DNA from 3 places in the Shigella dysenteriae genome. Region 3 is predicted to be linked to each of the others. Evidence: predicted binding sites of a transcription regulator. Region 3 holds the regulator's gene; each other region holds the start of a gene.

Region 1 (8,125 bases), 2.4 Mb from region 3:
CCGGGAAACACTTCCCAGGACACGGTGCAGTAACGGCAGACTCACACAAAGAGACGCCGTGCGATCCACGTCCGCAAGCGGAGATTCGTGCTAAAGATATGTCGGTCTTCAGTTCCTTAATCCGCAAAAATAAACTCGACGCCATAATGCCTGCACATGTGATCTACAGTGATGTTGATCCGCGTCCGGCGAGCGGTTCTCCCTACTGGCTGAAAACCGTTTTGCGTCAGGAACTGGGTTTTGACGGTGTAATTTTCTCTGACGATTTATCGATGGAAGGTGCCGCGATTATGGGCAGTTATGCCGAACGCGGGCAGGCATCACTGGACGCAGGTTGCGATATGATCCTGGTCTGCAATAATCGTAAAGGGGCCGTCAGCGTGTTAGATAATCTGTCACCGATCAAGGCAGAACGTGTTACACGTTTGTATCATAAAGGTTCATTTTCGCGACAGGAACTGATGGACTCGGCTCGCTGGAAAGCGATCAGCGCCCGTCTGAATCAGTTACATGAACGCTGGCAGGAAGAGAAAGCAGGTCACTAACCCTGGCTTATGTGAGGAAGCGATGATTATCTATTTACACGGTTTTGACTCTAACAGTCCGGGTAACCACGAGAAAGTCTTACAATTGCAGTTTATTGACCCGGATGTACGCTTGATAAGCTACAGTACGCGGCATCCGAAACATGATATGCAGCATCTGCTCAAAGAAGTGGACAAAATGTTGCAACTGAACGTCGACGAGCGTCCGCTGATTTGCGGCGTTGGTCTGGGCGGATACTGGGCGGAACGGATTGGTTTTCTTTGCGATATCCGCCAGGTGATCTTCAACCCTAATTTGTTCCCTTATGAGAACATGGAAGGCAAGATTGATCGCCCGGAAGAGTATGCCGATATTGCCACTAAGTGTGTGACCAACTTCCGCGAGAAGAATCGCGATCGTTGCCTGGTGATTTTGTCGCGTAATGATGAAGCGCTTAACAGCCAGCGGACATCTGAAGAGTTGCATCATTATTACGAGATTGTCTGGGACGAAGAGCAGACGCACAAATTCAAGAATATCTCCCCGCATTTACAGCGCATTAAAGCGTTCAAAACCCTCGGGTAAATGCCCTCGTCGCATCAGGTAACCTTGCCGGTACCTGATGCGCTCCGGATCCTGTGGGTCGGATAAGGCGTTTACGCCGCATCCGACAGTCGAGCATCAATGCCTGATGCGCCTCTTATCAGGCCTACCGAACACCCCTCACTCTATATCACTCTCACAAACTCGCTCAAATAATAAACAATAAACTCTGTTTTTTGATCTCACCCGGTAAAGTCGCCTATCTTTTCAGCAACAAAACTTGATTAACATCAATTTTGGTATGACCAATGCACCATTCATGTTATTCTCAATAGCGAAGAACATTTTCATTGCTGTAACCTGTTGTTAATTAAGAGCTATGTTAATAACCATTAATTAACAATTGGTTAATAAATTTAAGGGGGTCACGTTGACTACGCCATTGAAAAAAATTGTGATTGTCGGCGGCGGTGCTGGTGGGCTGGAAATGGCAACACAGCTGGGGCATAAGCTGGGACGCAAGAAAAAAGCCAAAATTACGCTGGTCGATCGTAACCACAGCCACCTGTGGAAACCGCTGCTGCACGAAGTGGCGACTGGCTCGCTTGATGAAGGCGTCGATGCGTTGAGCTATCTGGCCCATGCGCGCAATCATGGTTTCCAGTTCCAGCTGGGTTCCGTCATTGATATTGATCGTGAAGCGAAAACAATCACTATTGCAGAACTGCGCGATGAGAAAGGTGAACTGCTGGTTCCGGAACGTAAAATCGCCTATGACACCCTGGTAATGGCGCTGGGTAGCACCTCTAACGATTTCAATACGCCAGGTGTCAAAGAGAACTGCATTTTCCTCGATAACCCGCACCAGGCGCGTCGCTTTCACCAGGAGATGCTGAATCTCTTCCTGAAATACTCCGCCAACCTGGGCGCAAATGGCAAAGTGAACATTGCGATTGTCGGCGGCGGCGCGACGGGTGTAGAACTCTCCGCTGAATTGCACAACGCGGTCAAGCAACTGCACAGCTACGGTTACAAAGGCCTGACCAACGAAGCCCTGAACGTAACGCTGGTAGAAGCGGGAGAACGTATTTTGCCTGCATTACCGCCACGTATCTCTGCTGCGGCCCACAACGAGCTAACGAAACTTGGCGTTCGCGTGCTGACGCAAACCATGGTCACCAGTGCTGATGAAGGCGGCCTGCACACTAAAGATGGCGAATATATTGAGGCTGATCTGATGGTGTGGGCAGCCGGGATCAAAGCGCCAGACTTCCTGAAAGGTATCGGTGGTCTTGAAACTAACCGTATCAACCAGCTGGTGGTGGAACCGACGCTGCAAACCACCCGCGATCCAGACATTTACGCTATTGGCGACTGCGCGTCATGCCCGCGTCCGGAAGGGGGCTTTGTTCCGCCGCGTGCTCAGGCTGCACACCAGATGGCGACTTGCGCAATGAACAACATACTGGCGCAGATGAACGGTAAGCCGCTGAAAAATTATCAGTATAAAGATCATGGTTCGCTGGTATCGCTGTCGAACTTCTCCACCGTCGGTAGCCTGATGGGTAACCTGACGCGCGGCTCAATGATGATTGAAGGACGAATTGCGCGCTTTGTATATATCTCGCTATACCGAATGCATCAGATTGCGCTGCATGGTTACTTTAAAACCGGATTAATGATGCTGGTGGGGAGTATTAACCGCGTTATCCGTCCGCGTTTGAAGTTGCATTAATCGACGTACACTGGCGGATGTGGCATAAACGCCTCATCCGCCCTGGACAAATGGTACGAGCGGTAGGCCTGATAAGACGCGTTAAGCGTCGCATCAGGCATTCCTTCAGACTCCTCCGAATCCTTAAGTATTTCCAGCCATTCCCGCGCTTTTCATCTTCTGTCTGATAGCTGCTTTTCTCCTTCGCTTGCATGATTGGCATAACTGCAAAGAAGGAGGTGTTCCCGTGAATAAATCAATGTTGGCGGGTATCGGGATTGGTGTCGCAGCTGCGCTGGGCGTAGCGGCAGTGGCCAGTCTGAACGTGTTTGAACGGGGCCCGCAATACGCTCAGGTTGTTTCTGCAACCCCAATCAAGGAAACGGTTAAAACACCGCGTCAGGAGTGTCGCAACGTCACAGTGACCCATCGTCGACCGGTGCAGGATGAAAATCGCATTACCGGGTCGGTGCTCGGGGCTGTTGCTGGCGGCGTGATAGGGCATCAGTTTGGTGGTGGTCGTGGTAAAGATGTCGCCACTGTTGTGGGGGCGCTGGGTGGTGGATATGCCGGTAACCAGATCCAGGGCTCTCTCCAGGAAAGCGATACTTACACGACTACGCAACAGCGTTGTAAAACGGTGTATGACAAGTCAGAAAAAATGCTCGGTTATGATGTGACCTATAAGATTGGCGATCAGCAGGGCAAAATCCGCATGGACCGCGATCCGGGTACGCAGATCCCGCTAGATAGCAACGGGCAACTGATTTTGAATAACAAAGTATAACAAGGCTGTACTCTGCAATTTGGCCCCTCATTCGCTCAGGCTGAGGGGCTTTTTTTGCGACTTATTTCAGCAGTTCCGGCCATAAACGCAAAGTCGTTCGGGCAATCTGCATCAGTTTTTCCAGCGATGCACCTTCGCGTGCGCTGATCGACATCCCCTGAATAATACAATTAAGGAATTCTGCCAGATGCGTCACGTCACAGTGGGTCGGGATTTCCCCGCGCGCTTGTCGTTGACATAAAAACTGCTGCAAAGTGCGCTCTTGCATCGCATGGCGTGATTTCAACGTATTGGCGATATCTCCTGAATCTGGGGAGAGGGTGGTGCAGTTGTTGATCATGAAGCAGCCTGCCGGGGTGTCTTTGCTGGTAAAGCAGTTGGCGATGGCAGCAAAATAGTCAGCCAGCGCAGACTCCACGCTTTTCTCTTCACAAAACAGCTGTGCTTCATGCTTAGCGGCAAAACGATCGATATAGCGGTCGAGAACGGCACGAAATAACCCCTCTTTGTTGGTAAATTCCGCGTATAGCGTGGGCGCTTTGGCTCCGGTCGCTTCGACGAGGTCCGCAAGAGAAGTCGCTTCATAACCGTGTTGCCAGAACAATTTCATGGCCTTATCAAGCGCGGCATCCCTGTCGAACACTTTTGGGCGGCCACGGCTTTTTTTTACACATTGTGTTGAGTCAGTTGCCATGATGCCGTTGTACCTGGTGACTGTGAATGAAAGGTTATTATAAAAATAATCACCTCCGTTCACCAGTCCAGATCCCATAAAAATAATTGCTTTCTATTTAACTGAAATTTAAAGATTTTTAAATTAATTAATGATTGTTATAAAAAATATCTTGTATGTGATCCAGATCACATCTATCATTTAGTTATCGATCGTTAAGTAATTGCTTGCGACGTCATTCATCTGCATAAGGCCACTATTATGAAAAACGTAAAAACCCTCATCGCTGCGGCGATTTTAAGCTCCATGTCATTTGCCAGCTTTGCGGCTGTCGAAGTTCAGTCAACGCCAGAAGGCCAACAAAAAGTCGGTACAATCAGTGCTAACGCGGGGACAAATCTGGGATCGCTGGAAGAACAGCTGGCGCAAAAAGCGGATGAGATGGGCGCAAAATCTTTCCGTATTACTTCTGTAACCGGTCCGAATACCCTCCATGGAACAGCAGTAATTTATAAATAAGCATTAACCCTCATTAATGCCTGCTACTGCTGATTTTTTCCCCGCGACATGCCGTGTCGCGGGGATTTTTTTATCCAGGATTTACAGAGTTTGTGGGCTCACTTGATGACGGCGGACATCCACCGGCATCCCGGAACGGACATCCATCACATGTTGCATCACTTCAGCGTCAGTTTGTGCTGCATCTTTAAATGATTGCATTGCGCTATTCAGCGTAATTGGCAGCAGCTGCGGATCGTCATCAATCTTCTCTGACAGCGGCTGATGTACTTCAACCAGACGCGCACCGTTTGGTTCGGCAGAGACTTTTATCGGAGTGTTGATGATATTCACTTTGGTGCCTGGGGTGACCTGGCTAAAGAGTGTTTTGATATCGTCATCCCGCAGACGAATACAGCCAGAACTTACCCGCATGCCAATGCCGAAATCGGCGTTCGTACCATGAAGCAAATAAACGCCGCCATAGGCCGCCAGACGAATCGCATGATGGCCCATTGGGTTATCCGGTCCAGCCGGCACTACCGCAGGCAACTCAATTCCCTGTGCTTTATAACGGGCGCGGATGTTTGCCGTTGGCGTCCAGGTTGGGTTTGCACGTTTGTCTGAAACGGTGGTCACCATTGTCGGTGTCAGCGTGTCACCACCTAACTGACCAATACCTATTGGATACACGGTTACCGAATTTTTACCCGGCGGGTAGTAATAGAGACGCAGCTCCGCAATGTTGATCACAATGCCTTCGCGCGGCGCGTCTGGAAGTAGGGTTTGCAACGGGATCGTTAACACGCTGCCCGCGCGCGGTACGTAAGGATCAACGCCGGGGTTAGCCTGTAACAGAGCGAGAAAGCCGACGTTATATTTTTTGGCGATGGCTTCCAGAGAACCACCGTCATTTTCCACCACATGAAATTTGTTTTCGCCAACCAGACGACTGCCCGCTGGCGGCAGCGGCCAGGTGTTGGCTTTTGCCGGTAGCGCCAGCGCCACGGCAGCGGCGAACGTAAAAAACGTTAGCCAGCGAGAAAAACGCGTTTTGATCATCACCAAAAATCCATAATAAATATAAGGTTATTGTAATAAACAGATAAGCCTGAATTATGGATGGTGACAGTGTCGGATAGTGCAGGGAAGTGCAAAGAATTTGTAAATGTTGCAGATGGGGGCGCAGAAACGCCCCCGATTTACCATTAAGCGATCGCGTTCTCTTCCAGTTCACGCATAAACTGGCGTACCCATTCGATACGCGTTTTCCGCTCACTCAAATCCTGAATAAACTTCAGGCGCGTCGGACCATCAAGGCGGTAATGCTGCGGCTGTTTTTGCAGCAAACCAATCAACCAGGCCGGATTAACGTGATTCTTCTCGGCAAATTCGATCACGCCGCCTTTCTCATTACCTTCCAGCTTCCTGATCCCCAGTTTCTGCGCTTGCTGGCGCAGACGGGCAATATCCAGCAGGGTACGCGCCGGATCCGGCAGCAGGCCGAAGCGATCGATAAGCTCGACTTTGATCTCTTCCAGTTCGTTTTCCGTTTTGGCGCTGGCAATACGTTTGTAGAACGACAGACGCGTGTTCACGTCAGGGATGAAATCATCTGGCAATAGCGACGGCATCCGCAGCTCGACTTCTGTTTGCTGGCTGGTGAGATCTTCCAGCGACGGCTCGCGTCCGGCTTTCAGTGCATCGACGGCGTTTTCCAGCAACTCCATATACAGCGAGAAACCGATGGTTTCCATTGAGCCACTTTGTTCTTCGCCAAGCAGTTCACCCGCGCCGCGGATCTCCAGATCGTGCGTTGCCAGCGCAAAACCTGCACCGAGATCTTCCAGCGAGGCAATCGCTTCAAGACGTTTTTGTGCATCGGTAGTCATCGCTTTTGGATGCGGTGTCAGCAACCATGCATATGCCTGATGATGCGAACGTCCGACGCGACCGCGTAACTGGTGCAGCTGCGCCAGACCGAAGTGATCCGCGCGTTCAATGATAATGGTGTTGGCTGTCGGGATGTCGATCCCGGTTTCGATAATGGTTGTACAAACCAGCACGTTGAAACGTTGATGATGGAAATCATTCATCACCCGTTCCAGTTCGCGCTCGCGCATCTGCCCGTGACCGATGGCGATCCGCGCTTCTGGCACCAGTTCTGCCAGCCGTTCGGCGGCTTTCTGAATGTTTTCCACATCATTGTAGAGATAATAAACCTGTCCTCCGCGCAAAATTTCACGCAGGATCGCCTCCCGGACCACCAGGCTGTCATACTCACGGACAAAGGTTTTAACTGCCAGACGACGGGCGGGCGGCGTGGCGATAATCGACAGGTCACGCATTCCGCTCATTGCCATATTCAGCGTACGTGGGATCGGCGTTGCAGTAAGCGTCAGAATATCCACGTTCGCGCGCATCGCTTTAATGCGCTCTTTATGACGCACCCCGAAGCGGTGTTCTTCATCGACAATCAGCAGGCCTAAATCTTTAAACTTGACGTCACTTTGCAGCAGTTTGTGCGTACCGATCAGAATATCGATTTTCCCTTCCGCCACTTCCGCAAGGATTTGCGTCTGCTCTTTGGCGCTGCGGAAACGGGAGATCATTTCGATACGTACCGGCCAGTTGGCGAAACGGTCGCGGAAGTTGTCGTAATGCTGCTGCGCGAGAAGGGTGGTAGGCACCAGCACCGCCACCTGCTTGTGGTTATCTACTGCCAGGAAAGCGGCGCGCATCGCCACTTCTGTTTTACCAAAGCCAACATCGCCGCACACCAGACGATCCATTGCCAGTGGCTGACACATGTCGCTAAGCACCGCATTAATGGCCTGCGCCTGATCCGGCGTGGTTTCAAACGGGAAGCTGTCGCAGAACAACTGATACTGCTCACGATCGTGTTTAAACGCGAAGCCCTCTTTGGCGGCGCGTTGCGCGTAGATATCCAGCAATTCCGCCGCCACATCACGCACTTTTTCCGCCGCTTTCTGCCGCGCGCGTGACCACGCATCACCGCCAAGTTTATGCAGCGGGGCGTTTTCTTCCGCGCCACCTGCGTAACGGCTAATCAGATGCAGTGACGACACCGGAACATACAGTTTGGCGTCGTTGGCATAGGTGAGCATCAAATACTCGCCAGTAATGCCTCCAGCTTCGAGCGTGGTCATTCCGGCATAACGACCAACGCCGTGCTCCAGATGGACCACCGGCTGACCAATATGCAGCTCCGCGAGGTTGCGGATCAGTGTATCGGGGTTGATGGTGCGGCGAGAGTCCTGACGACGGCGGGCAACGCGTTCACCGAGCAGATCGCTTTCGCAAATCAGCGCCAGGTTACGCACCGTATCGACAAAACCATGTTCGGCAGCGCCAATCATCAGAT
Region 2 (8,125 bases), 1.9 Mb from region 3:
TGGTAGTAGCTCAGTTGCGTAGATTTCATGCATCACGACAAGCGATGCAAGGAATCGAACATGAAGATCGTAAAGGCTGAAGTTTTTGTTACCTGTCCGGGGCGTAATTTCGTCACATTAAAAATCACCACTGAGGACGGTATTACGGGCCTTGGGGATGCCACCCTCAATGGACGTGAGCTTTCCGTGGCCTCTTATTTGCAGGATCACCTTTGTCCGCAGCTTATTGGTCGCGATGCGCACCGTATCGAAGATATCTGGCAGTTTTTCTATAAAGGTGCTTACTGGCGTCGCGGTCCGGTTACGATGTCGGCCATTTCAGCGGTTGATATGGCGCTGTGGGATATTAAAGCCAAAGCTGCCAACATGCCGCTTTACCAGTTACTCGGCGGCGCGTCTCGTGAAGGGGTGATGGTTTATTGCCATACCACCGGTCACAGTATTGATGAAGCTCTGGATGATTATGCCCGTCATCAGGAGCTGGGATTCAAAGCCATCCGCGTGCAGTGCGGAATCCCTGGTATGAAAACCACCTACGGCATGTCGAAAGGTAAAGGTCTGGCTTATGAACCCGCAACCAAAGGACAGTGGCCGGAAGAGCAGCTGTGGTCGACGGAGAAATACCTCGATTTCATGCCGAAATTGTTTGACGCGGTACGTAACAAGTTTGGTTTTAATGAACATTTGCTGCATGACATGCACCATCGCTTAACGCCTATTGAAGCGGCGCGCTTTGGTAAAAGCATTGAAGATTATCGCATGTTCTGGATGGAAGACCCGACGCCTGCGGAAAACCAGGAATGCTTCCGTCTCATTCGCCAACATACCGTCACACCCATCGCGGTGGGTGAAGTCTTCAACAGCATCTGGGACTGCAAGCAACTGATTGAAGAGCAACTTATCGATTATATCCGCACCACGCTGACCCATGCAGGCGGAATTACCGGTATGCGCCGGATTGCCGATTTTGCTTCGTTGTATCAGGTACGTACTGGCTCACACGGTCCTTCCGATTTGTCACCAGTCTGCATGGCTGCGGCGCTGCACTTTGATCTGTGGGTCCCCAATTTCGGTGTCCAGGAATACATGGGTTATTCCGAACAAATGCTCGAAGTCTTCCCGCACAACTGGACTTTCGATAACGGCTATATGCATCCGGGAGACAAACCGGGTCTTGGCATCGAATTCGATGAAAAGCTGGCGGCGAAATACCCCTATGAACCTGCTTATCTACCAGTCGCACGTCTGGAAGATGGCACGCTGTGGAACTGGTAAGGAGTAAGATAATGAAAAGCATATTAATTGAAAAACCGAATCAACTGGCGATTGTCGAACGTGAAATACCCACCCCGTCAGCGGGTGAAGTACGAGTAAAAGTGAAACTTGCCGGAATTTGTGGTTCAGATAGCCATATTTATCGTGGGCATAATCCTTTTGCGAAATATCCGCGCGTCATTGGTCATGAATTCTTTGGCGTCATTGATGCGGTGGGTGAAGGTGTGGAAAGCGCCAGAGTCGGTGAACGTGTTGCTGTCGATCCGGTGGTCAGCTGTGGTCATTGCTATCCGTGCTCTATAGGTAAGCCGAACGTTTGTACGACACTCGCTGTATTAGGTGTGCACGTTGACGGTGGTTTCAGTGAATATGCTGTGGTTCCGGCAAAAAATGCGTGGAAAATTCCTGAAGCAGTGGCCGATCAATATGCGGTGATGATCGAACCTTTTACCATTGCGGCTAACGTAACCGGTCATGGTCAACCGACAGAAAATGATACCGTTCTGGTTTATGGTGCCGGTCCAATCGGCCTGACGATCGTTCAGGTATTAAAAGGCGTCTATAACGTTAAAAATGTTATTGTTGCCGATCGCATTGATGAACGACTGGAAAAAGCGAAAGAGAGCGGGGCTGACTGGGCGATTAATAACAGCCAGACACCGCTTGGCGAGATTTTCACTGAAAAAGGCATCAAGCCGACATTAATTATTGATGCGGCTTGTCATCCTTCTATCCTGAAAGAGGCCGTAACGCTGGCTTCTCCAGCGGCACGTATTGTATTGATGGGCTTCTCCAGTGAACCTTCTGAAGTGATTCAGCAAGGAATTACCGGAAAAGAACTCTCTATTTTCTCTTCACGCTTAAATGCAAATAAATTTCCGGTCGTTATCGACTGGTTAAGTAAAGGGTTAATTAAACCAGAAAAATTAATTACCCATACGTTTGATTTCCAGCATGTTGCTGATGCCATTAGTTTATTTGAACAGGATCAAAAACATTGCTGCAAAGTCTTACTCACTTTTTCTGAATAATACCAATAACGGCGAGTAAGTAGTACGCATCTTACCTCTTTTTTAGAGATAACCATTATGACAATAGAAAAACACGAAAGAAGCACTAAGGATTTGGTGAAAGCAGCAGTATCGGGATGGCTGGGCACTGCGCTTGAATTTATGGATTTCCAGTTATATTCGCTCGGCGCAGCGTTAGTGTTTCATGAAATATTTTTTCCTGAATCATCAACGGCAATGGCGTTAATTTTGGCAATGGGAACCTACGGTGCAGGTTATGTGGCGCGTATTGTCGGAGCATTTATTTTCGGCAAAATGGGCGACAGAATAGGGCGTAAAAAAGTGCTCTTTATTACCATCACCATGATGGGGATCTGTACCACCTTAATTGGAGTGTTACCGACCTATGCACAGATTGGTGTTTTTGCACCCATCTTGCTGGTGACGCTGCGTATTATTCAGGGGTTGGGTGCAGGTGCGGAAATTTCCGGTGCCGGTACGATGCTGGCGGAATATGCGCCAAAAGGTAAGCGCGGAATTATCTCCTCATTTGTAGCTATGGGAACTAACTGCGGAACCTTGAGCGCAACGGCAATCTGGGCCTTTATGTTCTTCATTCTCAGTAAAGAGGAACTGCTGGCGTGGGGATGGCGTATACCGTTCCTGGCGAGCGTTGTCGTGATGGTCTTTGCTATCTGGTTGCGTATGAATCTGAAAGAAAGCCCGGTCTTTGAGAAAGTTAACGACAGCAACCAACCGACAGCAAAACCTGCACCTGCTGGTAGCATGTTCCAGAGCAAATCCTTCTGGCTGGCAACAGGACTGCGTTTTGGTCAGGCAGGTAACTCCGGGTTAATTCAGACTTTCCTTGCAGGCTATTTAGTACAGACGTTATTGTTTAACAAAGCAATTCCAACAGATGCATTGATGATCAGTTCGATTCTCGGCTTTATGACCATTCCGTTCCTTGGTTGGTTATCCGATAAAATTGGTCGCCGGATCCCGTATATTATTATGAATACCTCCGCGATTGTGCTGGCATGGCCAATGCTTTCTATCATCGTAGATAAAAGCTATGCCCCGAGCACCATTATGGTTGCACTGATTGTGATTCATAACTGTGCGGTGCTGGGATTATTTGCTCTGGAAAACATTACCATGGCAGAAATGTTCGGCTGTAAAAACCGCTTTACCCGGATGGCTATTTCAAAAGAAATTGGTGGTCTTATCGCTTCCGGTTTTGGTCCTATCCTGGCAGGTATTTTCTGCACCATGACGGAATCCTGGTATCCAATCGCCATTATGATCATGGCATATTCAGTGATTGGTTTAATCTCTGCGCTGAAAATGCCAGAAGTGAAAGACCGTGATTTAAGTGCGCTGGAAGACGCTGCGGAAGATCAACCGCGTGTTGTAAGAGCTGCGCAACCTTCCAGAAGTCTGTAAATCCTCAATCCCTTCTCTTACCGGAGAGGGGATTTTTATCCATATAACAAAACATGTAGCTTGCCATATTTAAATTTAAGGAATTGTTATGGGAAATAATTTGTTATCAGCAAAAGCGACACTCCCTGTTTATGATCGTAATAACCTGGCCCCAAGAATTGTTCATTTAGGCTTTGGTGCATTTCACCGTGCGCATCAGGGCGTGTATGCCGATATTCTTGCTACAGAACATTTCAGTGACTGGGGATATTATGAGGTCAACTTAATCGGTGGCGAACAGCAAATTGCCGATTTACAACAGCAAGATAATCTTTATACCGTTGCGGAAATGTCGGCCGATGCGTGGACGGCTCGCGTCGTTGGCGTCGTTAAAAAAGCCTTGCACGTACAGATAGATGGCTTAGAAACCGTGTTGGCTGCGATGTGTGAACCGCAAATCGCGATTGTCTCTCTGACAATCACCGAAAAAGGGTATTTCCACTCTCCGGCGACCGGACAGTTAATGCTCGATCACCCGATGGTCGCTGCCGACGTGCAAAATCCCCACCAGCCGAAAACAGCAACAGGGGTGATTGTTGAGGCGCTGGCTCGCCGTAAAGCGGCAGGACTTCCCGCATTTACCGTCATGTCATGTGACAACATGCCAGAAAACGGTCATGTTATGCGTGACGTTGTCACTTCCTACGCGCAAGCCGTTGATGTAAAACTGGCACAATGGATCGAAGATAACGTGACTTTCCCATCAACAATGGTGGACCGTATTGTGCCCGCAGTGACAGAGGATACGCTGGCGAAAATCGAACAGCTTACCGGTGTGCGCGATCCTGCTGGCGTTGCCTGTGAACCTTTCCGCCAGTGGGTAATCGAAGATAATTTTGTTGCCGGACGTCCGGAATGGGAAAAAGCGGGAGCCGAACTGGTTAGCGATGTACTGCCTTATGAAGAGATGAAGTTGCGCATGCTCAACGGCAGTCATTCATTCCTGGCGTATTTGGGTTATCTTGCCGGATATCAGCACATTAATGACTGTATGGAAGATGAACATTATCGTTATGCGGCGTATGGCTTGATGTTGCAGGAACAAGCGCCGACGCTGAAAGTGCAGGGCGTTGATTTGCAAGATTACGCTAACCGATTAATTGAACGCTATAGCAACCCGGCGTTACGTCATCGAACCTGGCAGATTGCGATGGATGGCAGCCAGAAATTGCCACAGCGGATGTTGGATTCTGTTCGCTGGCATCTGGCGCATGACAGCAAGTTCGATCTGCTGGCGCTGGGCGTCGCGGGTTGGATGCGTTATGTCGGTGGTGTTGATGAACAGGGAAATCCGATAGAAATCAGTGACCCACTGTTACCTGTTATTCAGAAGGCTGTACAAAGTAGTGCCGAAGGGAAAGCGCGCGTCCAGTCATTGCTGGCGATTAAGGCGATTTTTGGTGGTGATTTGCCAGACAATAGCTTGTTTACTGCAAAAGTGACGGAAGCGTACTTGTCTTTATTAGCGCATGGCGCGAAAGCGACCGTGGCAAAATATTCCGTGAAGTAAAAAAAGCAATGCCGCCATCGGCGGCATTCACACGCTTAGTTCATGCCGAGACGAATCAGGTCCAGTGGTGCCAGTTTCTCTTCACAACCTTCAACAACTACGGTTTTTCCGCGGCGGATTTGCTCAGCGGTCAGACCTTCAGTATCAATCGACAGGATCTTGCCAGTGTGACCGGTGCCGCTAACCATAACACGGCTGCCAGTGGTGATTGCGTTACGGTTACGATCGTAGGTCGTCATAGGTGTTTTCTCCTTTCTGATTTACAGTCGAAGCCCACGTAACGGGCGCAATATAAATACTCCTGTCGAGTGAAATATTTTTTGTTTTTGATCAAGCTCACATCTTTTTTGATGCATGCATGAGCCATAAGGCGGGGGTAAAGACTCTCATCCCGGATGGGATGAGAGGAAATGAATTACTCTTCGCTAAACCAGTCGCTATTTTCCTGGCGGATCTGGCGCACGGATTCGCTGATTTCCTGCAAATGTTGCGTCATTGCACGTTCTACCGCATCGCCATCACGTTTTTGCAGGGCAGAGAAAATATCAAGATGCTGGCGTAACAGCATTTCTGGTGGAGAAACGTGGTCGAAACTCATATAGCGCACGCGATCAACGGTTGCTTTCAGGTTCTCAATGGTATCCCACGCCAGTTGACAGTCGGCAATCTGCGTCAAGAGTTGATGGAAGTTGTCATCAAGTTCAAAAAAATCATCCAGTTGCTTGCGCTCAATGGCAATGCGTTGCTGGTGAAGATTTTGTTCCAGTTGGTAGCACTGGCTTTCGGTAATCATGCTCGCCGCCCGACGCGCCACCGCGCACTCAATGGCCTGACGGATAAAACTGCCGTTGCGCACCTGGGCCATGGAAATTTTGTTGACGTAGCTGCCACGCTGCGGACGAATTTGAATCAGGCCGTTTTCCGCCAGTTTAATAAAGGCTTCACGAACCGGCTGGCGTGACACATTGAAACGAACAGAAACTTCTTTTTCCGACAACGGTGTGCCTGGAGCAATCAGGCAATGGACAATGTCGCGACGAAGGATACGATAAATCTGCTGATTGACAGGCTGTGTGGGATTAAGTTGCGTTTCGACGGTCATTCGTTCTTGCTTGTGAGTGAGTTAACTGCATGAGTCTACCACTTTTTTGTGACAAGCAATAACCCGGCAGTTAAGCCGGGTATAAAAATTACTGACGGTGGACATTCAGTCCGGCATAGCTTTGGGTAACCGGCATCATTTCCAGGGTATTGATATTGACGTGAGCAGGCAGCGTTGACACCCACCAGACGGCTTCGCTGACATCCTCTGGCGTCAATGCAACGGTATTTTGATAGGTTTTTTCCGCTTTACCGTCATCGCCTTTAAAGCGGACATTGGAAAACTCGGTGCCACCCACCAGACCCGGTTCGATGTCGGTGACGCGCACCGCCGTACCATGCAGATCCGTACGCAGATTCAGGCTAAACTGACGAACAAACGCTTTCGTCGCACCGTAAACGTTACCACCGGCATACGGCCAGCTACCTGCCGTTGAGCCAATGTTAATAATATGACCATGATTACGTTCAACCATACCCGGTAAGACGGCGCGCGTCATATATACCAGGCCTTTATTGTTGGTATCAATCATCGTTTCCCAGTCTTCAACGCTGGCTTTATGCGCAGGCTCCATGCCCAACGCCAGGCCGGCATTATTTACCAGGATATCAATATTGCTCCACTCGGCAGGGAGCGATGCCAGCATCTCTTCAATAGCGGCGCGGTTGCGAACGTCCAGTTGGGCGATGTACAGATTATCTCCCAGTTCGTCTTTTAACTCCTGCAACCGTTCCTGGCGACGGCCAGTGGCGATAACTTTATGCCCTTGTTGAATAAAACGACGAGTAATGCATTCACCAAAACCTGCCGTTGCTCCAGTTACTAAAACGATCATCTCACTGTTCCTCAACGCTTTTGTGTGTCAATAACATAGCACGTGATGCTTAAGAGCGGGTAATACTGGTTTGCAAGATTGCACTCCGTTATCAGTAAGCCTACGCTATGGAACACCTCGCGTTCAGGAGAAGAAAATGACAACAATGAATCCTTTCCTTGTGCAAAGCACACTGCCGTATCTGGCTCCCCATTTTGATCAAATTGCCAATCATCACTATCGCCCGGCATTCGATGAGGGAATGCTGCAAAAGCGGGCAGAAATTGCTGCCATCGCGCTTAACCCGCAAACACCTGATTTCAACAATACTATTCTGGCACTGGAACAAAGCGGAGAATTACTTACCCGCGTTACCAGCGTCTTTTTTGCGATGACTGCGGCGCATACCAATGATGAATTACAGCGTCTTGACGAGCAGTTTTCCGCTGAACTGGCGGAACTGGCTAATGATATCTATCTGAATGGTGAATTATTCGCGCGGGTAGATGCTGTCTGGCAACGCCGTGAATCTCTGGGGCTTGATAGTGAATCCATCCGCCTGGTGGAGGTGATTCATCAACGTTTTGTCCTTGCCGGAGCCAAGCTTGCGCATGCTGATAAAGCAAAATTAAAAGTACTGAATACAGAAGCTGCGACCCTGACCAGCCAGTTTAACCAGCGATTACTGGCAGCAAATAAATCCGGCGGTCTGGTTGTGAACGATATCGCGCAACTGGCAGGAATGAGTGAGCAAGAGATTGCGCTGGCGGCAGAGGCGGCTCGCGAGAAAGGTCTGGATAACAAATGGCTGATTCCGCTGCTGAATACCACCCAACAACCGGCGCTTGCCGAAATGCGCGATCGTGCGACGCGTGAAAAACTGTTTATTGCGGGCTGGACGCGAGCGGAAAAAAATGATGCCAATGATA
Region 3 (8,125 bases):
GGAAGGCAATGATCTCCCGGTTGATGCGGCGGTGATTGTCTCTGCGCCGTTTATGCTGGAAGCCTGTAGCTATCATATGGAAAAGGGCTTTTCCCGCGTTTATCAGCGTTACTTGCTGAACCTGTTAAAAGCCAATGCCGCACGCAAGCTGGCTGCCTACCCCGGAACGCTGCCGATAAATCTCGCGCAATTAAAATCGGTACGTCGCATCCGTGAATTTGACGATCTCATCACCGCCAGGATTCACGGCTACGCTGACGCTATCGACTATTATCGTCAGTGTAGCGCCATGCCGATGCTGAACCGGATCGCCAAACCGACGCTGATTATTCACGCTAAAGACGATCCGTTTATGGATCATCAGGTGATCCCGAAACCGGAAAGTCTCCCCCCGCAGGTGGAGTATCAACTGACTGAACATGGCGGTCATGTTGGCTTTATTGGCGGTACATTACTTCATCCGCAAATGTGGCTGGAGTCACGCATTCCTGACTGGTTAACAACGTATCTGGAGGCGAAATCATGTTGATTCCGTGGCAAGACCTCTCCCCCGAAACGCTGGAAAATTTAATTGAAAGCTTTGTGTTACGTGAAGGCACCGATTATGGTGAACATGAGCGTACACTTGAACAGAAAGTCGCCGACGTCAAACGCCAGCTACAGTGCGGAGAAGCGGTGCTGGTATGGTCAGAGCTGCACGAAACGGTCAATATCATGCCGCGCAGTCAGTTTCGCGAATAACCTGCAACCGTCGGCGGACGAGATAATAATGATAGCTAAGTCATGGAGTTACTATGTCTGCCAAACATCCGGTCATTGCGGTAACAGGATCCAGCGGCGCGGGGACCACCACCACCAGCCTCGCGTTTCGTAAAATATTCGCCCAGTTAAATCTGCATGCAGCCGAGGTGGAAGGCGACAGTTTTCACCGTTACACCCGCCCGGAAATGGACATGGCGATCCGCAAAGCGCGCGACGCCGGGCGGCATATCAGCTACTTCGGCCCCGAAGCGAACGACTTCGGCCTGCTGGAACAAACCTTCATTGAATACGGTCAGAGCGGCAAAGGGAAATCTCGCAAATATCTGCATACCTACGATGAAGCCGTACCCTGGAATCAGGTACCGGGAACATTCACCCCCTGGCAACCTTTACCAGAACCCACTGATGTACTGTTTTATGAAGGTTTACACGGCGGCGTAGTCACGCCACAGCATAACGTTGCGCAGCATGTGGACTTACTGGTCGGCGTGGTGCCTATCGTTAACCTTGAGTGGATTCAAAAACTGATCCGCGACACCAGCGAGCGCGGGCACTCACGAGAAGCAGTGATGGACTCAGTAGTGCGTTCAATGGAAGACTATATCAACTACATCACACCGCAGTTTTCCCGCACCCATCTTAACTTCCAGCGCGTTCCCACCGTCGACACTTCAAACCCGTTCGCGGCAAAAGGTATCCCGTCGCTGGATGAAAGCTTTGTGGTGATCCATTTTCGTAATCTGGAAGGGATCGATTTCCCCTGGCTGCTGGCGATGTTGCAAGGCTCATTCATTTCCCACATCAATACGTTAGTGGTGCCCGGCGGCAAAATGGGTCTGGCAATGGAATTAATTATGCTGCCGCTGGTGCAACGATTGATGGAAGGAAAGAAAATCGAGTAACTCTGCTATTACGCCGGATAAAATACTATCCGGCTTCACAACGGGATAGTTAAATCACGCGGCAACCACTTCATACGAGTGAGTAATATTCACCGCTTTTTCCAGCATCAACGCCACTGAACAATATTTCTCGGCAGAGAGATCAACCGCACGCGCAACCGCTGCGTCTTTCAGGTCGCGACCGGTGACGATAAAATGTAGATTAATGTGCGTAAACAGGCGTGGTGCCTCTTCGCGGCGTTCAGAGGTCAATTTTACTTCACAATCGACCACATCCTGACGCCCTTTTTGCAGGATCGAAACCACATCGATGGCACTGCAACCACCCGCCGCCATCAACACCATTTCCATCGGACTTGGTGCTTTATCGCCTGAGTTGCCGTCCATTAAAATCTGATGACCAGAGGCGGATTCGCCCAGAAAAGTTAACCCTTCGACCCACTTCACTCGCGCTTGCATTTTTGCTACTCCACTGCGTCAATTTTCCTGACAGAGTACGCGTACTAACCAAATCGCGCAACGGAAGGCGACCTGGGTCATGCTGAAGCGAGACACCAGGAGACACAAAGCGAAAGCTATGCTAAAACAGTCAGGATGCTACAGTAATACATTGATGTACTGCATGTATGCAAAGGACGTCACATTACCGTGCAGTACAGTTGATAGCCCCTTCCCAGGTAGCGGGAAGCATATTTCGGCAATCCAGAGACAGCGGCGTTATCTGGCTCTGGAGAAAGCTTATAACAGAGGATAACCGCGCATGGTGCTTGGCAAACCGCAAACAGACCCGACTCTCGAATGGTTCTTGTCTCATTGCCACATTCATAAGTACCCATCCAAGAGCACGCTTATTCACCAGGGTGAAAAAGCGGAAACGCTGTACTACATCGTTAAAGGCTCTGTGGCAGTGCTGATCAAAGACGAAGAGGGTAAAGAAATGATCCTCTCCTATCTGAATCAGGGTGATTTTATTGGCGAACTGGGCCTGTTTGAAGAGGGCCAGGAACGTAGCGCATGGGTACGTGCGAAAACCGCCTGTGAAGTGGCTGAAATTTCGTACAAAAAATTTCGCCAATTGATTCAGGTAAACCCGGACATTCTGATGCGTCTGTCTGCACAGATGGCGCGTCGTCTGCAAGTCACTTCAGAGAAAGTAGGCAACCTGGCGTTCCTCGACGTGACGGGCCGCATTGCACAGACTCTGCTGAATCTGGCAAAACAACCAGACGCTATGACTCACCCGGACGGTATGCAAATCAAAATTACCCGTCAGGAAATCGGTCAGATTGTCGGCTGTTCTCGTGAAACCGTGGGACGCATTCTGAAGATGCTTGAAGATCAGAACCTGATCTCCGCACACGGTAAAACCATCGTCGTATACGGCACTCGTTAATCCCGTCGGAGTGGCGCGTTACCTGGTAGCGCGCCATTTTGTTTCCCCCGATGTGGCGCAGACTGATTTATCACCCCGATATCAACTATGCACTTCGACAAACGCTGGTGCTATGTTTGCCCGTGGCCGTTGGGTTAATGCTTGGCGAATTACGATTCGGTCTGCTCTTCTCTCTCGTTCCTGCCTGTTGCAATATTGCGGGCCTTGATACGCCTCATAAACGTTTTTTCAAACGCTTAATCATTGGTGCGTCGCTGTTTGCCACCTGTAGCTTACTGACACAGCTGCTACTGGCAAAAGATGTTCCCCTGCCCTTTTTGCTGACCGGATTAACGCTGGTACTTGGCGTCACTGCTGAGTTGGGGCCATTGCACGCAAAATTGCTTCCCGCATCGCTGCTGGCAGCCATTTTTACCCTCAGTCTGGCGGGATACATGCCGGTCTGGGAACCGTTGCTCATCTATGCGTTGGGCACTCTCTGGTACGGATTGTTTAACTGGTTTTGGTTCTGGATCTGGCGCGAACAACCGCTGCGCGAGTCACTAAGTCTGCTGTACCGTGAACTGGCAGATTATTGTGAAGCCAAATACAGCCTGCTTACCCAGCACACCGACCCTGAAAAAGCGCTGCCGCCGCTGCTGGTGCGCCAGCAAAAAGCGGTCGATCTAATTACCCAGTGCTATCAGCAAATGCATATGCTTTCCGCGCAAAATAATACTGATTACAAGCGGATGCTGCGTATTTTCCAGGAGGCGCTGGATTTACAGGAACATATTTCGGTCAGTTTGCATCAGCCGGAAGAGGTGCAAAAGCTGGTCGAGCGTAGCCATGCGGAAGAAGTTATCCGCTGGAATGCGCAAACCGTCGCCGCTCGCCTGCGCGTGCTGGCTGATGACATTCTTTACCATCGCCTGCCAACGCGTTTTACGATGGAAAAGCAAATTGGCGCACTGGAAAAAATCGCCCGCCAGCATCCGGATAATCCGGTTGGGCAATTCTGCTACTGGCATTTCAGCCGCATCGCCCGCGTGCTGCGCACCCAAAAACCGCTCTATGCCCGTGACTTACTGGCCGATAAACAGCGGCGAATGCCGTTACTTCCGGCGCTGAAAAGTTATCTGTCACTAAAGTCTCCGGCGCTACGCAATGCCGGACGACTCAGTGTGATGTTAAGCGTTGCCAGCCTGATGGGCACCGCGCTGCATCTGCCGAAGTCGTACTGGATCCTGATGACGGTATTGCTGGTGACGCAAAATGGCTATGGTGCAACCCGTCTGAGGATTGTGAATCGCTCCGTGGGAACCGTGGTCGGGTTAATCATTGCGGGCGTGGCGCTGCACTTTAAAATTCCCGAAGGTTACACCCTGACCTTGATGCTGATTACCACCCTTGCCAGCTACCTGATATTGCGCAAAAACTACGGCTGGGCGACGGTCGGTTTTACTATTACCGCAGTGTATACCCTGCAACTGTTGTGGCTGAACGGTGAGCAGTACATCCTTCCGCGTCTTATCGATACCATTATTGGTTGTTTAATTGCTTTCGGTGGTACCGTCTGGCTGTGGCCGCAGTGGCAGAGCGGGTTATTGCGTAAAAACGCCCATGACGCTTTAGAAGCCTATCAGGAAGCGATTCGCTTGATTCTGAGCGAGGATCCGCAACCTACGCCACTGGCCTGGCAGCGAATGCGGGTAAATCAGGCACATAACACTCTGTATAACTCATTGAATCAGGCGATGCAGGAACCAGCGTTCAACAGCCATTATCTGGCAGATATGAAACTGTGGGTAACGCACAGCCAGTTTATTGTTGAGCATATTAATGCCATGACCACGCTGGCGCGGGAACACCGGGCATTGCCACCTGAACTGGCACAAGAGTATTTACAGTCTTGTGAAATCGCCATTCAGCGTTGTCAGCAGCGACTGGAGTATGACGAACCGGGTAGTTCTGGCGATGCCAATATCATGGATGCGCCGGAGATGCAGCCGCACGAAGGCGCGGCAGGTACGCTGGAGCAGCATTTACAGCGGGTTATTGGTCATCTGAACACCATGCACACCATTTCGTCGATGGCATGGCGTCAGCGACCGCATCACGGGATTTGGCTGAGTCGCAAGTTGCGGGATTCGAAGGCGTAATGCAGGCTAAACCATCGGATAAGGCATTCACGCCGCATCCGACATCTTTTGCCTGATGCTTCGTATTTACGCCCCAACCACCTTCGCCACCGCGTGGGCGAAACGTTGCATCCCTTCATCGATATCCGCATCTTCCACCACCAGCGACGGTGCAAAACGCATCACATCCGGTCCGGCATTCAGCACCATTACGCCAGCCCCTGCGCCCGCATACAGGAAATCACGCGCCCGACCTTTGAACTGTGGCTTAAGCTCCGCGCCAATCAACAGCCCCATACCGCGAATATCGCTAAACACATCGTACTGCTGATCGATCTTCTGCAGATGGTCAACAAAACGCTGGCGTTTCGCCTGAATGCCTTCCAGCACTTCAGGGGTATTGATGATATCAAACGCCGCGCCCGCTACTGCACAGGACAGAGGATTACCGCCGTAGGTGGAACCGTGAGAACCAGGATGAAATGCAGAAGCAATTTCTGCCGTGGTCAGCATGGCGCTAATCGGGAAGCCGCCGCCTAACGCTTTCGCAGAGGTCAGAATATCCGGCGTCACGCCGTAGTGCATGTAAGCAAACAAATCGCCGGTCCGCCCCATCCCGCACTGTACTTCATCAAACACCAATAATGCCTGATGTTGATCGCACAGCTCGCGCAAGCCCTGCAAAAACTCTGGCGTCGCTGCCGTCACACCGCCCTCGCCCTGGATCGGCTCAACCACCACCGCACAGGTGTGATCATCCATCACCGCTTTCACTGCGTGGAGATCGTTAAAAGGAACGTGGATGATGTCTGCCGGTTTTGGCCCAAAGCCGTCGGAATATTTTGGCTGCCCGCCCACCGAGACGGTAAACAGCGAGCGACCATGAAAAGCGTTATGGAAGGCAATAATTTTGGTTTTGAACGGACTATGACGCACACAGGCGTAATGGCGTGCCAGTTTAAAGGCGGTTTCGTTAGCTTCCGTGCCGGAGTTCATAAACACCACGCGTTCGGCAAACGTCGCCTCAATCAGTTTGCGCCCAAGACGCAGCGCCGGTTCATTGGTGAAAACGTTACTGATATGCCACAGAGTTTCGCCCTGGGTTTTTAACGCGTTCACCAGCGCAGGATGGCAATGGCCCAACGCCGTAACTGCAATGCCACCCGCGAAATCGACATACTCCTTGCCTTGCTGATCCCAGATTCGGCTGCCCTGACCTTTTACCGGAATGAACTCTGCCGGAGCATAAATCGGCAGGATCACTTCATCGAAAGTCGCGCGTGTAATTGCTGTTTGTTCAATTGCCATCTCATGATCACCCTGTTACGCATAAATAAATGTGAAATTATAATCACAAAATATGCATAAAAAATCATTGAATGGCAATCAGAAATCAGCGATGCAGGAAATTAGCCAGCAGTTGATGTCCTTGTTCGCTAAGAATACTTTCTGGATGGAACTGCACACCTTCCAGATCCCACTGGCGATGGCGAATCCCCATAATCTCGCGGGTTTCGCTCCAGGCCGTCACGTCAAAGCATGCTGGTAATGAGCCAGGTTCCACCACCAGCGAATGATAGCGTGTCACGGTAAGTGGATTTGCCAGCCCCCGAAATACGCCCTCACCGTTATGTGTAATCGGCGAGGTTTTGCCGTGCATGACCTTTGCGGCGCGCACAACTTTGCCGCCAAATGCCTGCGCCATTGCCTGATGACCGAGGCAGACGCCAAGAATCGGCAAGCGCCCGGCATAGTGACGAATAACGTCAAGGGAGATCCCGGCTTCATCTGGCGTACAGGGGCCGGGTGAGATGACAATTTTTTGCGGTTTCAGGGCGTCGATATCCGCCAGCGTCAACGCATCGTTGCGCTTAACCAGCACATCCGCCCCCAGTTCACAAAAGTACTGGTAGAGGTTCCAGGTAAAAGAATCGTAGTTATCAACAAGCAGGATCATGGCGGCTCCGGTACGAAAGAACCGCGCTATTTTACTCAGATTCCCCGGCTTCGCTTACCACTTTGCTAAATATCATCTGCAGTGCGGTGAGATCCCCCATTGCCCCACTCTGATTTGCCTGATTCCAGGCCTCTTTTTCGATACCCTGCCAGCTCAGTTGATATCCGGCATGAATCGCCAGTTGCTCGAAGAAGATCCGCTGTGCCAGACCACTTCCCACCCGGAAGGGATGCAGCACGTTGATTTCACAATAGTAATGCGCCAGCCGCTCGACGAACTTCGCTTTCTCCAGGCCAACCAGATAACCTTCTTCCTCCAGATCCTGCATCAGGGCATTGCCCTCTTTTTCGATATAAGCAAAGTGGCAGAACGGCGTATCGCCCTGATAAATATCAACTTCACGCAGTTGCCCTGCCCAGTCGAAAATATCCTGATACAGCTGGCGATGGATAGTGCGCAAATGCGGTAAACCGCGCACCAGCGGACCAAGCTCAATGGTCGCAGCACGCAGCGCCGTCATTTCGTAAGCGGCCTGTTCCAGCCGCTGCTGCTGGCGGATGTTCAGCCGGTTACGCATGATATCAAGGCCTGGATAAAGATACGGATCGCGCCCTTCGCCGAATTTATCGCTCATAGTGCCTCCTCAGCTCTTCAAGGCGCGCTAAAGCCTCTGCGGCAGTAAGAGTGACTAAAGGCATCTCGACGCCTTCAAGACGGCGACTGGCCTGAAAATTACGATTACGCTGAAGCTCCCAGAGACGGGACTTTTGCTTATCGGTGAGTTTCTTCACTTGATGCCTCCCTGAACGTGTCCATTTGCCACAAGTATAAGCGGCAAATCCGGGTTACGCCGGGAGAGCAGAAGCGCGGGCAAGATTGCCCGCGCGAGAAATCATTACGGCAGGACTTTAGCGGAAAGGATAACTACCGGTTTTGACGGCACATTCTGGTACGGACCAACGTCATGAGTCGGCACCTGGGAAATCTTATC

The links. The regulator CRP, encoded in region 3, controls carbon source genes, mostly activating them, when cyclic AMP is high. The targets are predictions, from matches to a motif close to ATGTGANNNNNNTCACAT.
Region 1: a site for CRP is predicted at 4,419-4,436, ahead of bhsA (multiple stress resistance protein BhsA). Genes of this name have one in related genera too.
Region 2: a site for CRP is predicted at 5,605-5,622, ahead of ydfZ (putative selenium delivery protein YdfZ). Genes of this name have one in related genera too.

Annotation. Positions count from the first base shown of each region.
Region 1 covers NZ_CP055055.1:1,993,655-2,001,779, forward strand. The annotation lists gene nagZ (beta-N-acetylhexosaminidase) at 1-545, shown strand, start outside; gene ycfP (alpha/beta hydrolase YcfP) at 568-1,110, shown strand; gene ndh (NADH-quinone dehydrogenase) at 1,499-2,803, shown strand; gene HUZ68_RS09570 (glycine zipper 2TM domain-containing protein) at 3,030-3,569, shown strand; gene comR (TetR family copper-responsive transcriptional repressor ComR) at 3,631-4,263, opposite strand; gene bhsA (multiple stress resistance protein BhsA) at 4,504-4,761, shown strand; gene ldtC (L,D-transpeptidase LdtC) at 4,843-5,805, opposite strand; gene mfd (transcription-repair coupling factor) at 5,949-8,125, opposite strand, start outside.
Region 2 covers NZ_CP055055.1:2,425,578-2,433,702, reverse strand. The annotation lists gene rspA (starvation-sensing protein RspA) at 61-1,275, shown strand; gene HUZ68_RS11590 (Zn-dependent oxidoreductase) at 1,287-2,306, shown strand; gene ydfJ (MHS family MFS transporter YdfJ) at 2,364-3,731, shown strand; gene HUZ68_RS11580 (mannitol dehydrogenase family protein) at 3,820-5,280, shown strand; gene ydfZ (putative selenium delivery protein YdfZ) at 5,316-5,519, opposite strand; gene rspR (DNA-binding transcriptional regulator rspR) at 5,696-6,382, opposite strand; gene ydfG (bifunctional NADP-dependent 3-hydroxy acid dehydrogenase/3-hydroxypropionate dehydrogenase YdfG) at 6,471-7,217, opposite strand; gene dcp (peptidyl-dipeptidase Dcp) at 7,354-8,125, shown strand, end outside.
Region 3 covers NZ_CP055055.1:4,367,722-4,375,846, forward strand. The annotation lists gene HUZ68_RS20955 (hydrolase) at 1-529, shown strand, start outside; gene HUZ68_RS20960 (YheU family protein) at 523-741, shown strand; gene HUZ68_RS20965 (phosphoribulokinase) at 795-1,664, shown strand; gene HUZ68_RS20970 (OsmC family protein) at 1,719-2,123, opposite strand; gene crp (cAMP-activated global transcriptional regulator CRP) at 2,425-3,057, shown strand; gene HUZ68_RS20980 (YccS/YhfK family putative transporter) at 3,108-5,198, shown strand; gene argD (bifunctional acetylornithine/succinyldiaminopimelate transaminase) at 5,265-6,485, opposite strand; gene pabA (aminodeoxychorismate synthase component 2) at 6,571-7,134, opposite strand; gene HUZ68_RS20995 (putative adenosine monophosphate-protein transferase Fic) at 7,166-7,768, opposite strand; gene HUZ68_RS21000 (YhfG family protein) at 7,758-7,925, opposite strand; gene ppiA (peptidylprolyl isomerase A) at 8,030-8,125, opposite strand, start outside.